DNA from 2 places in the Pseudomonas sp. GW823-FHT04A03 genome. Region 1 is predicted to be linked to the other one. Evidence: predicted binding sites of a transcription regulator. Region 1 holds the regulator's gene; the other holds the start of a gene.
The links. Region 1 encodes sigma-54, which starts transcription at its own class of promoters, with help from an activator protein. Its sites were predicted from a motif close to ANTGGCATNNANNTTGCTNT; they were not measured.

Region 1 (7,593 bases):
CGTCGAAGTAGTTGTTGATCAGTGTCACCAGCGCGTCCATGGCTTCCTGTTCCTGGTGGCCATCGGTACTCAGGTGGATTTTGGTGCCCTTGCCCGCAGCGAGCATCATCATTGCCATGATGCTTTTACCGTCAACCGTGGTTTCCGGGGTGCGGCCCACTCTGATCGTGCAATCGGGAAACTGGCCCGCCACTCCGACGAACTTTGCCGATGCGCGGGCGTGCAGGCCCAGCTTGTTGATGATTTCGATTTCACGAGCAGGCATCGCGGTGTGAATCCTTTAGCTGAGGTCGCGGTGGCGGACCTGGACGTTTTTCAGGGTTTTTTGCAAGGCCTGACCCAGGCGTTCGGTCAGGTAGACAGAACGGTGATGTCCGCCGGTACAGCCAATGGCAATGGTCACGTAGGCACGATTGCTGGCAGCAAAGCGCGGCAGCCATTTGAACAGATAGGCATAGATGTCCTGGAACATCTCTTCGACTTCCGGCTGCGCTGCCAGGTATTCGGCCACAGGCTCATCGAGCCCGGATTGCGCACGTAACTCCGGTTTCCAGTACGGATTGGGCAGGCAGCGTACATCGAACACCAGATCCGCATCCACCGGCATGCCGCGTTTGAAACCGAACGACTCCACCAGAAACGCGGTGCCCGGCTCCGGCTGGTTCAGCAGTCGCAGCTTGATGGTATCGCGCAGTTGGTAGAGGTTCAGATTGGTGGTGTTGACCTTCAGGTCGGCCAGGTCGGCGATCGGGCCCAGCAGGGCGGTTTCGTCGTTGATGGCTTCGGCCAGCGAGCGGTTGGCATTGCTGAGCGGGTGACGACGACGGGTTTCCGAAAAACGTTTGAGCAACGTTTCGTCATCGGCGTCCAGGTACAGGACATCGCACTGGATATGCCGGCTGCGGACTTCCTCAAGCAGCTCGGGAAACCGCGACAGGTGGCTCGGCAGGTTGCGCGCATCGATCGAGACGGCAACCAGCGGCTGGAGCATTTCGGTGTGGACCAGCGCGCGCTCGGCGAGATCTGGCAGCAAACCGGCCGGCAGGTTGTCAATGCAGTAGTAGCCGTTGTCCTCAAGGACATCCAGGGCGGTACTTTTACCCGAGCCGGAACGGCCACTGACAATGATCAAGCGCATGGTTACGGCCTGTTCTGTTCTTCCAGTACAACCTGGTACAACGCTTCGTTGCTTGGCGCGCTGCGCAGTCTGTCGCGCACGTCTTTGCGGTCGAGCATGCTGGCGATCTGGCGTAACAGTTCCAGGTGCGCGTCGGTGGCGGCTTCCGGCACCAGAAGGACGAACAGCAGGTCCACAGGCGCGCCGTCGATAGCGTCGAAATCGATAGGAGCGTCAAGGTGCATCAGCGCACTGATTGGCGCTTCGCAACCCTTGAGGCGGCAGTGAGGAATGGCGATGCCGTTGCCAAAACCGGTGGAACCCAGTTTTTCACGAGCAATCAATGCCTCGAAGACATCTTGCATCTCCAGATCCGGGACTTCCCGGGCGATCAGGTTGGCAATTTGTTCGAGGGCTTTCTTTTTACTGCCGCCCGGCACGTTCACCAGGGAACGGCCGGGGGTCAGGATACTTTCAAGTCGGATCATGGGGGTGGGGGTTATCGACCGGTAGCGCCCTGGAGCAGGCTCTGGGTCTTTTCCTTATGCTTTTTGAGTTGTTTATCAAGCTTGTCGGTCAGCGCGTCGATCGCAGCGTACATATCGGTATGTTCCGCGTTTGCGACGACCTCGTTGCCGGGAATATGCAGCGTGGCTTCGATTTTCTGCTTCAGCTTTTCGACGCACATCGTGACTTGCACGTTGGTGATCTTGTCGAAATGTCCCTCAAGCCTCTTGAGCTTTTGCTCAACGTATTCACGGAGAGGTTGGGTAACTTCCAGTTGGTGTCCACTGATGTTGACTTGCATACAGCTTCTCCTTCGTTGCCAGTGCATAAAGCGGCAGGCCGAAGAGCCTGCCACTGGAACGCTGTAACGTGGCTTACATCAACCGCTTGCGTTCGCTCGAAGGCGCGATCCCGAGGGATTCGCGGTACTTGGCGACGGTGCGGCGAGCCACCTGAATGCCTTGTGCCTCCAGTAAACCAGCGATCTTGCTGTCACTCAACGGCTTTTTCTGATTTTCCGCGGCAACCAGTTTCTTGATGATCGCGCGGATCGCCGTGGACGAGCATTCACCGCCTTCGGAGGTGCTCACATGGCTGGAGAAAAAGTATTTCAGTTCATATATGCCCCGTGGGGTATGCATGAATTTCTGCGTGGTCACCCGGGAAATCGTCGACTCGTGCATGCCTACTGCTTCAGCGATGTCATGCAGCACCAGCGGCTTCATGGCTTCGTCGCCGTATTCCAGAAAGCCGCGCTGGTGCTCGACGATCTGGGTGGCCACTTTCATCAGGGTTTCGTTGCGGCTCTGCAGGCTCTTGATGAACCAGCGGGCTTCCTGCAACTGATTGCGCATGAAGGTGTTGTCGGCGCTGGTGTCGGCGCGGCGCACGAAGCCTGCGTACTGGGCGTTGACCCGCAGGCGCGGCACCGACTCCTGGTTCAGCTCGACCAGCCAGCGTTCGTTGTCCTTGCGCACGATGACGTCAGGCACCACGTACTCGGCTTCGGTGGATTCGATCTGCGAGCCCGGGCGCGGGTTGAGGCTCTGCACCAGTTCGATGACCTGGCGCAGCTCGTCTTCCTTGAGTTTCATGCGCCGCATCAGCTGGCTGTAGTCGCGGCTGCCGAGCAAATCGATGTAATCGGTGACCAGACGCTTGGCCTCGGCCAGCCAAGGGGTCTTGGCCGACAGCTGGCGCAATTGCAGCAGCAGGCATTCGCCCAGATTGCGTGCGCCGATGCCGGCCGGTTCGAATTGCTGGATGCGGTGCAGGACGGCTTCGATCTCGTCCAGCTCGATGTCGAGTTCCGGATCGAAGGCGTCGAGGATTTCTTCGAGGGTTTCGTCGAGGTAACCCTGATTGTTGATGCAATCGATCAGGGTAACGGCGATCAGGCGATCGGTGTCGGACATCGGTGCCAGGTTCAACTGCCACAGCAGGTGGCTTTGCAGGCTCTCGCCGGCGGAGGTGCGGGTGGTGAAGTCCCACTCGTCATCGTCGCTGCTCGGCAGGCTGCTGGCGCTGGTCTGGTAGACGTCTTCCCAGGCGGTGTCGACGGGCAGTTCGTTGGGGATTCGCTCGTTCCATTCGCCGTCTTCGAGGTTGTCGACTGTCGGCGCGGTCTCCTGATAGGAGGGTTCCTGGATCTCGGTGTTGGGCTTCTGTTCGGCGTTGTCGGCCATGGGATCGGAGTTGTCGAAGTCGTCGCCGTCTTCCTGGCGTTCGAGCATCGGATTGGATTCCAGAGCCTCCTGGATTTCCTGTTGCAGATCCAGGGTCGACAATTGGAGCAGGCGGATGGCCTGTTGCAGCTGCGGTGTCATCGTCAGCTGCTGGCCCATTCTCAAGACTAGCGATGGTTTCATGGCAGGGGCTTAACACCTTATTCGCCGGCGCTATGCGCCATCCACTACAGGGCGCCGGAGCGCCAAACTTAAGCAAATTATATGCCTGAAACTGTCGTGTTTGCCTAGAGCGCTGTAACAATAAAAGCGTATAAAAAGGCGCTTCAACGTTACAGCACCCGGACGGCTGGTCGAATGCTGTCGCGCTTACAGGCGGAACTCGTGACCCAGATAGACTTCCTTCACCAGATCGTTGGCGAGGATGGTCGCGGAGTCGCCTTCGGCGATCAACTGGCCGTCGTTGACGATGTAAGCGGTTTCGCAGATATCCAGCGTCTCACGGACGTTGTGGTCGGTGATCAGTACACCAATGCCCTTGGCCTTGAGGTGATGGATGATCTGTTTGATGTCGCCGACCGAGATCGGGTCGACACCGGCGAACGGTTCGTCGAGCAGGATGAACTTCGGTGCCGTGGCCAGTGCGCGGGCGATCTCCACGCGGCGGCGCTCACCACCGGACAGGCTCATGCCGAGGTTGTCGCGGATATGGCTGATGTGGAATTCCTGCAGCAGGCTCTCCAGCTCCTTGCGACGACCGGCCTTGTCGAGTTCCTGACGGGTTTCGAGGATGGCCATGATGTTGTCGGCCACCGACAGTTTGCGGAAGATCGACGCTTCTTGCGGCAGATAGCCGATACCGGCCTTGGCGCGACCATGCATCGGCTGGTGGCTGACGTCCAGATCGTCGATCAGTACGCGACCCTGATCGGCCTGGACCAGGCCGACGATCATGTAGAAGCAGGTGGTCTTGCCGGCGCCGTTGGGGCCGAGCAGGCCGACGATCTGACCGCTGTCGATCGACAGGCTGACGTCGCGCACGACCTGGCGGCTTTTATAGGCCTTGGCCAGGTGCTGAGCTTTCAGAGTTGCCATTACTGGGTTTTCTCGTCGGTTTTCTTCTTCGGCTGGATCACCATGTCGATACGCGGACGCGCTTCGGTAACCTTGCTGCCAGTGGCTCGACCGGCGCTGGCCAGTTTCTTCACCGTGTCATAGACGATTTTTTCGCCTTGAGTGACGTTGTTGTCCTTGTCGATGACCTTGGCCTTGTCGATCAGCACAACGCGGTTCTGCTGCGCGTGGTACTGAATGGTCACGCCGTAGCCCTGGACAGGTTTGGCGTCGCCGGCAGTCTGCAACTGTTCGAAATAAGCGAGGTTGCCCACCGACGTCACGACGTCGATGTCGCCGTTCGGCGCACGGGTCATGGTCACGGTGTTGCCTTTGACGATCATCGAACCTTGGGTGATGATCACGTCACCTTTATAGGTGGCAACGCCATTCTTGTCGTCCAGCTGGGCATCGTCGGCCTGAATGCGGATTGGCTGCTCTTGATCGTTCGGCAGAGCCCAGGCGCTCACGCTTCCCAGTGCTGCGCCCAGACTGAGCAAAATAGGGAGGGTTTTAACGAGCCTCATACTGTCCTCTTACGTTCGATAGCAGGTGTATCCTGCTTTCCTTCAAATACGCTTTCATTCCTACGCCAGTCGATACACCGCCAGCGCCGTCGATTCTAACGGGTTGCTGGGTCTGCGCATATTGCTGCTGCGGAAACACCGTCATGCGAGTGGAGGTGATCAGGGTGTCGCGGTTCTTTTCGTCGGTGCGCTTGACGCGTACCGAGTCGATCAGCTCGACCTCGGTGCCACCGGAATTCACTTCGCCCCGCTCACTGGTCACGTGCCACGGGAAATCGGTGCCACGGAACATGTTCAGATCAGGCTTGGTGACCAGTGTAATGTCGGTCACCTTGACGTGCTCGGCCTTCTCGGACGTCATTTCGTACTGCACTTTGCCGTCTTCGAGGTACTGGATCGTGTGTGTATTGGTCGCATACCAGTCGATCGGGCTTTCTTCTGCCGAGACCGGCGGTTTGTCGAGGAAGCGTTCCGGGCTGATATTCCAGTAGCCCACCGCACCGAATATCGCTGCGATGCAACCGAACAGCAGGATGTTGCGAAACTTTTTGCTAAACATGGTTGGACTCACAGGTACGCGTTGTTGGCGGCGTCGAGGCTGCCTTGGGCGCGCAGGATCAGTTCGCAGAATTCGCGGGCGGCACCTTCGCCGCCACGGGCCTGGGTAACGCCGTGAGCGTGTTCGCGCACGAAGGCAGCGGCGTTGGCCACGGCCATGCCCAGCCCCACGCGGCGGATCACCGGCAGGTCGGGCAGATCGTCACCGAGATAGGCCACTTGTTCATAGCTTAGGCCCAGTTGCTCCAGAAGACCGTCGAGAACGACCAGTTTGTCTTCGCGCCCCTGAAACAGGTGCGGGATCCCCAGGTTCTTTGCCCGACGTTCGACCACCGGGGTCTTGCGACCGCTGATGATGGCGGTCTGTACGCCAGCGTTCATCAGCATCTTGATGCCCTGGCCATCGAGTGTATTGAAAGTCTTGAACTCGCTGCCGTCTTCAAGGAAGTACAGGCGCCCGTCGGTGAGGACGCCGTCGACGTCGAAAACCGCCAGTTTGATGGCTTTGCCGCGTTGCAGCAGATCGGTGCTCATTTACATCACTCCTGCGCGCAGCAGATCGGAGAGGTTGAAGGCGCCGATCGGGCGATCCTCCTCATCCACGACAACCAGCGCGTTGATTCGGTGGTCTTCCATGATTTTCAGGGCTTCGGCGGCGAGCATCTCGGCGCGGGCGGTCTTGCCGTGCACGGTCATCACCTGGTCGATGGTCGCGCTGTGGATATCAATGCTGCGATCCAGGGTGCGGCGCAGGTCGCCGTCGGTGAAGATCCCGGCCAGTTTGCCGTCGGCTTCAAGAATGACGGTCATGCCCAGACCCTTGCGAGTCATTTCCATCAATGCGTCCTTGAGCAGGGTGCCTCGCTGTACCTGCGGCAGCTCCTGACCGGCGTGCATGACATTTTCCACTTTCAGCAGCAGGCGTCGGCCCAGTGCGCCGCCCGGGTGGGAAAAGGCAAAGTCTTCGGCCGTGAAGCCGCGCGCTTCCAGCAGCGCCACGGCCAGCGCGTCGCCCATGACCAGAGCTGCGGTGGTCGAGGAGGTCGGCGCCAGGTTCAGCGGGCAGGCTTCGTGCTCGACGTGAACGTTGAGATTGACCTCGGCGGCCTTGGCCAGCGGCGATTGCGGGTTGCCGGTGACGCTGATCAGCTGGATGCCCAGGCGCTTGATCAGTGGCAGCAGGGTAACGATTTCGTTGGTGGAGCCGGAGTTCGAAAGGGCCAGAATCACGTCGTCACGGGTGATCATGCCCATGTCGCCGTGGCTGGCCTCGGCCGGGTGCACGAAAAATGCCGGGGTGCCGGTGCTCGCCAGGGTCGCGGCAATCTTGTTGCCGATGTGCCCGGACTTGCCCATGCCGACCACCACTACACGGCCCTTGCTGGCCAGAATCATCTCGCAAGCGCGTACGAAATCGGCGTCGATATGGGGCAACAAGCCTTGTACGGCTTCCACTTCGAGGCGGATGGTGCGTTGTGCCGATTGAATCAGGTCGCTGGTTTGGCTCATGTCAGAAATCGTATAGCCCGATGAAAAGGCGGCGATTATAGCGGTTATGTTGAAAAGCCTCACGCAAGTTCGTCGTGCTTTGTCATTCCTCGTTACCAAAACTCTGTAAATAAGGCTCCAGGCCCTTCAACTCGCCGAATGCGGGCCGGTGCAGGCCTTGGGCGCTTGCCCATTGCAGTGATATAGTTCGCCGCCAGTTCGGCCTGCCCGGGATGTAGGGGCTTTCTCAAGAAAGCCAGGCGTCCGAGTGAGAGGCTGCATCGCAAGGAGTTTAGATGAGTGCCGATAACGCCTACGCGGTCGAGCTGAAGGGAGTCTCCTTCAAGCGCGGTGCGCGGAGCATTTTCAATAACGTCGATATCCGCATCCCGCGCGGCAAGGTCACCGGCATCATGGGGCCTTCCGGGTGTGGCAAGACCACACTGCTGCGCCTGATGGGCGCCCAGTTGCGGCCATCCAAAGGCGAGGTCTGGGTCAACGGCCAGAACCTGCCGAAGCTGTCGCGCAGCGACCTGTTCGATGCGCGCAAGCACATGGGCGTGTTGTTTCAGAGCGGTGCGCTGTTCACCGATCTCGA
Region 2 (7,593 bases), on a different contig from region 1:
CTTTTGAACGATCAATCCTGACAAAAGTCGAGATAGGTGTAAGCCCATTTGCGGGTTTGATCGAGGAGGCTCCGATGTCAAAGTGGAAAGTCACTTTCGTGGACGATCATGGTGAAACGATCGACGAAGTCTTCGAGTGCGAGGAATGCCCCAGCCATGAGCGGGCAGCACGCCTCATCAAGGAACGACTCTTGCCAGTCGCCGCCGAGCTTGACCTGAACGATCTGGAAGGGCGCACCGCCGATGCCGGCGTGAAAAGCCTGAAAACCCAGAACAGCATCGAAATCCGCAGCATCACCCCAATCTGAATCTTCCTTTACATTGCTTACCAGACCTTGGCAGCGGCTCTATCTTGGGGCTACTCTGCAAGCGAGATCAGCGAACGGATCGCTAAGGTCTGGTCTTGTCAGCTACATGCTTGTTTCCCGCCGGCAACGCGGTTGCCGTAAGCACCCGGGCCCTTTGGGCCAGTGCAGGGAATACGGAAAGTCTATCCATCTATGCGAGGGGGACGATTCATGAGCACAGCCTATCAAGAAGACATCAGCAGCAGCGTGCTGCGCCGCATGAAAGAAGGCGGTTTCGATTTTTCCCGATTCCATCCCATCGAGTTCTACGCCATTTTCCCGGACGAGGAGCGGGCGCGCAGGGCGGCAGGCAAATTTCGCGGTGAATCCATCAATGCCCAGGTCAGTGCGCGCGACGACGGCGCCTGGTCTCTGGAATTGAGCAAGGTGATGTACGCAACCTACGACGACATTGGCGATTTCGAGCAGGGCTTTTCGGCGGTGGTCGAGCCCTTGGGCGGCATCATCGAAGGCTGGGGCGTGAAACAGGAGATCCGCAACCGGCACCGTTTGAACTGATCACTCTCGCAACATGTCGAGCTACGGCTGACCTTCGGGTCGGCCGTTGTCGTTTCTGCCCCCCTGAACGCCCCATGGCAAAACCCTGAAACAAGAAACCGGCGCAAAAAAAAGCCACCTGAAAAGGTGGCTGAAAGGGAAGACCGGAAGGAGAGGAAACCGGTCAGGGTTACGGCCGGGAGGGCTGCCGAGGCAAGCCGGATCAGTGGAGCTGCGTACTTCGTCAGCGACGTTTTTGCAGCGGATGCGCGGATTATCCGCAGCCGCCGGCGGGCAGTGAAATCAACTCTGACTATGCTGGTGATAGGCGACGGGACTGCGTCGCAATGAAGCGGGGGCGATCAGGTTGGGGCATTTGCCGCACAGGAATGGTGCGGTGCATGTGGCGTGAATATCCAACCGATTGAAATCAAAGCGTTTATGCCGATGGCACGGGCCTTGCGAAGGCCTGTATGTCCGGGGTGACAAGGAGTACGGCATGATCCGCACCTATTTTGATGAAATGTACGATGCCGGCGGCCAGGTCCGCCCGCATTACCGGGAGTTTGCCCGCTGGCTGGCCGAAACGCCTGACGAACTGCTGGCCCAGCGGCGACGCGAGGCCGATCTGCTGTTCCATCGTGCCGGGATCACTTTCACGCTCTACGGGGACGAGCAAGGGACAGAACGCCTGATTCCCTTCGACACCATTCCGCGCAGCATTCCCGCCAGCGAGTGGCGGATCGTCGAGCGCGGCTGCATCCAGCGGGTCAAGGCGTTGAACATGTTCCTCGCCGACCTTTACCACGAGCAGCGCATCATCAAGGCCGGGATCATTCCCGCCGAACAGGTGCTGGCCAACGAGCAATACCAGTTGGCGATGCAGGGGCTGGATCTGCACCGCGATATCTATTCGCACATCTCCGGCGTCGATCTGGTGCGCGACGGCGACGGCACGTATTACGTGCTCGAGGACAACCTGCGCACGCCGAGCGGCGTGAGCTACATGCTCGAAGATCGCAAGATGATGATGCGCCTGTTCCCCGAACTGTTCGCGGCCCAGCGAATCGCCCCGATCGACCATTACCCGAACCTGTTGCTCGACACCCTGAAAAGCTCTAGCCCCATCGACGACCCAAGTGTGGTGGTGCTGACACCGGGACGGTTCAACAGCGCGTTTTTCGAGCATGCGTTTCTCGCCCGGGAAATGGGCGTGGAACTGGTTGAAGGCGCGGATCTGTTTGTGCGTGACGACAAAGTCTTCATGCGCACCACTGACGGCCCGAAAGCGGTGGACGTGATCTACCGCCGGCTCGACGACGCGTTCCTCGATCCGCTGGCCTTCCGCCCGGATTCGATGCTCGGCGTGCCGGGGCTGCTGTCGTCGTATCGCTCCGGCAACGTGGTGCTGGCCAATGCGATCGGCACCGGCGTGGCGGACGACAAATCGGTGTATCCATTCGTCACCGAGATGATCCGTTTCTACCTCGACGAAGAGCCGATCCTGAAGAACGTGCCGACCTGGCAATGCCGCAATCCGTCTGAACTTTCCCATGTACTGGCCAATCTTCCGGATCTGGTGGTCAAGGAAACCCAGGGCTCCGGCGGTTACGGAATGCTTGTGGGGCCGGCGGCGACAACCGCGGAAATCGATGCGTTCCGCGAGCGGATCAAGGCCAAGCCCCACGCGTACATCGCGCAACCGACGCTGTCGCTGTCGACCTGTCCGACCTTTGTCGAAAACGGCATTGCGCCGCGCCATATCGACCTGCGCCCGTTCGTATTGTCCGGCCGCGAAACCCGGGTCGTGCCCGGCGGTTTGACCCGTGTCGCCCTGCGTGAAGGCTCTCTGGTGGTGAATTCATCCCAGGGCGGCGGAACCAAGGACACCTGGGTGGTCGAGGATTGAAGGAAGCCTGCCATGTTAAGTAGAACTGCCTCGGATCTGTACTGGATGTCGCGTTACCTGGAGCGGGCGGAAAACCTCGCACGGATGCTCGATGTCAGCTATTCGCTGTCGCTGATGCCGCAGGACGGCCGTGGCGACGGTCTGCACGAACTGGCGATGCCGCTGCTGATCACCGGCACGCTGGACGATTACCTGGAACGTCACGGCGAGCTGCATGCCGAGCGACTGCTGCATTTCTTCGCCCTCGACGCGGCCAACCCGGCAAGCATCTACAGCTGCCTCGGCGCGGCGCGGGCCAGCGCTCATGCGGTGCGCGGGCGAATCACTGCCGACATGTGGGAGAACATCAACGCCACCTGGCTGGAGATTCGCGGGATCGCCAATCAGGGTCTTAGCCGCTACGGCATGAGCCGCTTCTGCGAGTGGATCAAGGAACGTTCGCACCTATTCCGGGGCGCGTCCTACGGCACCATCATGCGCAACGACGCGTTTCGTTTCATTCGACTGGGTACGTTCATCGAGCGGGCGGACAACACCTTGCGCCTGCTTGATGCCCGTTACGAGATGGCCGGCGATCAGGCCGAAGCAGTCAGCGACGGCACCGCTCACGCCTATTATCAGTGGAGTGCGCTGTTGCGGGCGCTGTCATCGTTCGAGGCCTACACCGAGATCTATCGCGATGCGCCCGGCGCCCGGCATGTGGCCGAGCTGCTGCTATTGCGCGCCGACGTGCCGCGTTCGCTGCGGGCCTGCACCGAAGAGATTGACCAGATTCTCGCGCAACTGCCGGGGGCCAACGGTCGCCCTGCACAACGACTGGCGGCGGAAATGGACGCGCGCCTGCGCTACACCGGCATTCAAGAAATTCTCGAGGAAGGGCTGCACGCCTGGCTTACCGAATTCATCCCGCTGGTGCGCCAGCTGGGCAACGCCATTCACAGTTCCTACCTGGAGGCCGCATGAGACTTTCCATCAGCCACGAGACCACCTATCACTACGAAGATCAGGTGCGCGCGAGCATCCAGTACCTGCGCCTGACGCCCCATGACAGCGAGCGTCAGCATGTGCTGAGCTGGCAGCTCGACCTGCCGCGCCCGGTGCGCGCCCAGCTTGATCCGTTCGGCAACATCCTGCATGTGCTGACCATGGACGAGCCCCATGAAGCGATCATAATCGGCGCCCGGGGGCAGGTGGATATCGACGAGTTGCGCGAGGCGGAGCACGAGAGTCAGTCGGCGTTGCCGTTCCTGCGTTTCACCCGGCTCACCGAAGCTGACGAGGCGCTGCGAGCGTTTGCCGAGAAGTCCTGCAAACAGCGCCGCGACCGCAATGCACTGATCGACCTGATGCATGGGCTTAACCAGCACATGACTTACAAACCGGGCGCCACCGAAGTCGACACCAGCGCCGCCGAGGCGTTTGCCGGGCGGGCGGGTGTTTGCCAGGATCACGCTCACGCGTTTCTGGCCTGCGCGCGCAGCCTCGGGGTGCCGTCACGCTATGTGTCGGGTTATCTGTACAGCGAGGATTGCGAACATCTGGCCAGTCACGCCTGGGCCGAAGCCTGGATCGATGACGCCTGGTACAGCTTTGACGTGACCAATGAGCTGGCCCGGCCCGAGCGGCATTTGAAACTGGCGGTGGGTCTGGACTACCTCGACGCCTGCCCGGTGCGCGGCATGCGCCGGGGCGGCGGTTCAGAGCAGATGCACGCGAAAGTGCTGGTGTCGCCGACACCAGCGCCAATCATCTCGGTGCAGCAGCAGTAAACGAAGTTGTCGGTTTACTTGGCGGGCGCGACCTTGCGCCCGGCCATGTGCTGCAAATACCCGATCAGTTTCTGCAGATCCGCATCCGGCAACACCTCGGCGGTAAACCCCGGCATCTTCGCCTGCGGCCACTGGCGCAGGCTCTGCGGATCGCGGATGTAGCGCTTGAGGAAGTCCGCGCCGAAGTACTCGGTCGGGTTGTATGGAATGTTCAGGTCCGGCCCGAACTGCGCATCGCCCGCGCCATTCAGGCGGTGGCAGGCCAGACAGTTCTTTTGGAACAGCGCAAAACCCTGATTCACCGGGTCATCGGCCTTCAACGCAGGATCCGGCAGCAGCGCAGGGAAGCGCTCGGCCACCAGCGCCATGCGCTTGATGCTCGCCACTTCGAACGGCCATTGTTCCGGGCTGATATTGCCGGCCTGCGGATCGGTCCACACCAGATAGAACGGCCCGGCGCTGTGCTTGCCTTCCGACAGCGGCGGCCAGGGCTGCGCCGGATCTTCGATAGCCAGCCAGGAGCGTGAACCCTTGTTGTTCAGTAGAGGCGCGGCGGACAGCTCTGCGGCAAAACCATCCAGCGCTACGGCTTGCAGGTGATCTTCGGGTTTGATGCCGGTCAGCAGCGCGGCCATCGGTACGGCGCGATAAGTCATGTCCTTCTTGTAGGACACATCATTCTTGACCGTGAGGGTTTGTACCTGAGGATGCTTGAGCAACTCCTCGGTCTGCCAGGTGCGGCTGTTCGCGCCCAGCTCCAGATTCAGCTGCGCGGCAGACAGGGGCATGCTCAGCAGCATGGCCCCGAACAGAATGAGCGTTTTCAAGTGATCGCCGTCCGTGTCGTGGAAGTGCGCAAAGGTTGGCACAGCCACGCTGGCCCGGGTAGCGGGCCAGTCACATTTTCAGTGGCGATAAACAATACCTGCCGCTTGAATCAGCCAATGACCTTGGTCAGGTTCGGCAGAATCAACAACAGCGTCGTGGCGAAAAGAATGAGCCCTGCTTGCCGTACTTTCGGTTGTTTGAACATGGCTTGACCGCCTTTTTTGTTATTTCCTGATACCTGCCTGCATATCCATGACGGCAAGCGCTGCACTTCCTGTAGCGAACGCCTGTCTCGGCAAAACCCGACGACAACGACGTACATCTTCACCTTAGGGCCCGCGTCACGCTTCGCTTAGATCCATTTCGTATGTATTTGCTACCTGTCGCGATTAAAAAGGCATGAGGCCCATTGCCAGCTTCTTTGCCGCCCGTTTGCTAGACAGCTCGCGCACCTGAACCGGTTAATCAAGCCACGGATGACCGTCCGTCTGAGCGTGCGCGTCAACGTCATTGAGCGCTGTGGTCATTGAATCCGTGGCCCGCGAAGACAACAGTGACAACACGAATTTCACTCACCGCACAGGTTCGAGGACGTCATGACCCAAGCTTTGATTTTCGACGCGTTACGCACGCCCCGCGGCAAGGGCAAGGCCGACGGATCGCTGCACAGCGTCAAACCGGTGAACCTGGTGGCAGGGCTGCTGACCGCTTTGCAGGCACGTACGGCGCTGGACACCAGCCAGGTCGATGACGTGGTGCTCGGTTGCGTCACGCCGATTGGCGATCAGGGCTCGGACATCGCCAAGACCGCTGTGCAGGTGGCCGATTGGGACGTCAGCGTCGCGGGCGTGCAGATCAACCGCTTCTGCGCCTCGGGGCTGGAAGCGGTGAACCTGGGGGCGATGAAAGTGCGCTCCGGTTTCGAAGACCTGGTGGTGGTTGGTGGCGTCGAATCCATGTCCCGCGTACCGATGGGCAGCGACGGCGGCGCCTGGGCGCTGGATCCGCAGACCAATTTGCACAGCCACTTCACACCACAAGGCGTCGGCGCCGACCTGATCGCCACCCTTGAAGGTTTCAGCCGTCAGGACGTCGATGCCTACGCGCTGCACTCGCAGCAGAAAGCCGCTCGCGCCCGGGCCGACGGCTCGTTCAGCAAGTCGCTGGTGCCGGTGCAGGACCAGAACGGCATCATCCTGCTCGATCACGATGAGTTCATTCGCGCCGAGTCAACCCTCGAAGGTCTGGGCAAGCTCAAGCCGAGTTTCGAGATGATCGGCCAGATGGGTTTCGACGCCACGGCATTGCGGGTCTACAGCCATGTCGAGCGAATCAATCATGTGCACACGCCGGGCAACAGTTCGGGGATCGTCGACGGTGCGGCGCTGATGTTGATCGGCTCCGAAGCCAAGGGGCGTGCGTTGGGCCTGCAACCCCGGGCGCGGATTGTCGCCACGGCGGTCACCAGCACCGATCCGACCATCATGCTCACCGGCCCGGCGCCGGCCACTCGCAAGGCGCTGGCCAAGGCCGGGCTGCGGGTGGAGGACATTGACCTGTTCGAGGTCAACGAGGCGTTCGCCTCGGTGGTGCTCAAATTCATCAAGGACATGGCCGTCGACCCGGACAAGGTCAACGTCAATGGCGGCTCGATCGCCATGGGCCATCCGTTGGGCGCCACCGGTTGCGCGATCCTCGGCACCTTGCTCGATGAACTGGAAGCCCGACGCCTGCGTTACGGCCTCGCGACGCTGTGCGTCGGCGGCGGCATGGGCATCGCCACCATCATCGAACGCCTCTGACCCCAAGGAATCCTGTCATGACCCAAGCCATTCGTTACGAAAAAGGCCAGGACGGCATCGTCCTCCTGACCATCGACATGCCGGGCCAGAGCGCCAACACCATGAACGCGGTGTACCGCGAGGCCATGGCCGAAAGCGTCGCCCGTTTGCAGGCGGAAAAAGAGGACATCGCCGGGGTGATCATCACCTCGGCCAAGAAAACCTTCTTCGCCGGCGGCGACCTGAATGAACTGATCAAAGTCGGCAAGCCTGAAGCCAAGGCTTTCTACGACATGGTGCTGACCCTCAAGGGCCAGTTGCGCACCCTGGAAACCCTCGGCAAACCGGTGGTCGCGGCGATCAACGGCGCGGCGCTCGGCGGCGGCTGGGAAATCTGCCTGGCCTGTCACCACCGCGTGGCGCTGGACGATGCGTCGGTGCAACTCGGTTTGCCGGAAGTG

Region 2: the regulator sigma-54 is predicted to act here: its motif matches at 1,292-1,311, upstream of AC1Q9F_RS26900 (circularly permuted type 2 ATP-grasp protein).

Annotation. Positions count from the first base shown of each region.
Region 1 covers NZ_JBXAIV010000002.1:631,577-639,169, reverse strand. Annotated here, with positions in the region: gene AC1Q9F_RS08900 (HPr family phosphocarrier protein) at 1-265, opposite strand, end outside; gene rapZ (RNase adapter RapZ) at 281-1,138, opposite strand; gene ptsN (PTS IIA-like nitrogen regulatory protein PtsN) at 1,141-1,605, opposite strand; gene hpf (ribosome hibernation-promoting factor, HPF/YfiA family) at 1,617-1,925, opposite strand; gene AC1Q9F_RS08880 (RNA polymerase factor sigma-54) at 1,999-3,492, opposite strand; gene lptB (LPS export ABC transporter ATP-binding protein) at 3,679-4,404, opposite strand; gene lptA (lipopolysaccharide transport periplasmic protein LptA) at 4,404-4,949, opposite strand; gene lptC (LPS export ABC transporter periplasmic protein LptC) at 4,936-5,508, opposite strand; gene AC1Q9F_RS08860 (KdsC family phosphatase) at 5,517-6,041, opposite strand; gene AC1Q9F_RS08855 (KpsF/GutQ family sugar-phosphate isomerase) at 6,042-7,016, opposite strand; gene AC1Q9F_RS08850 (ATP-binding cassette domain-containing protein) at 7,292-7,593, shown strand, end outside.
Region 2 covers NZ_JBXAIV010000016.1:9,921-17,513, reverse strand. Annotated here, with positions in the region: gene AC1Q9F_RS26910 (hypothetical protein) at 75-308, shown strand; gene AC1Q9F_RS26905 (ribonuclease E inhibitor RraB) at 519-866, shown strand; gene AC1Q9F_RS26900 (circularly permuted type 2 ATP-grasp protein) at 1,345-2,754, shown strand; gene AC1Q9F_RS26895 (alpha-E domain-containing protein) at 2,767-3,717, shown strand; gene AC1Q9F_RS26890 (transglutaminase family protein) at 3,714-4,523, shown strand; gene AC1Q9F_RS26885 (c-type cytochrome) at 4,538-5,323, opposite strand; gene AC1Q9F_RS26880 (acetyl-CoA C-acetyltransferase) at 5,948-7,153, shown strand; gene AC1Q9F_RS26875 (3-hydroxyacyl-CoA dehydrogenase NAD-binding domain-containing protein) at 7,171-7,593, shown strand, end outside.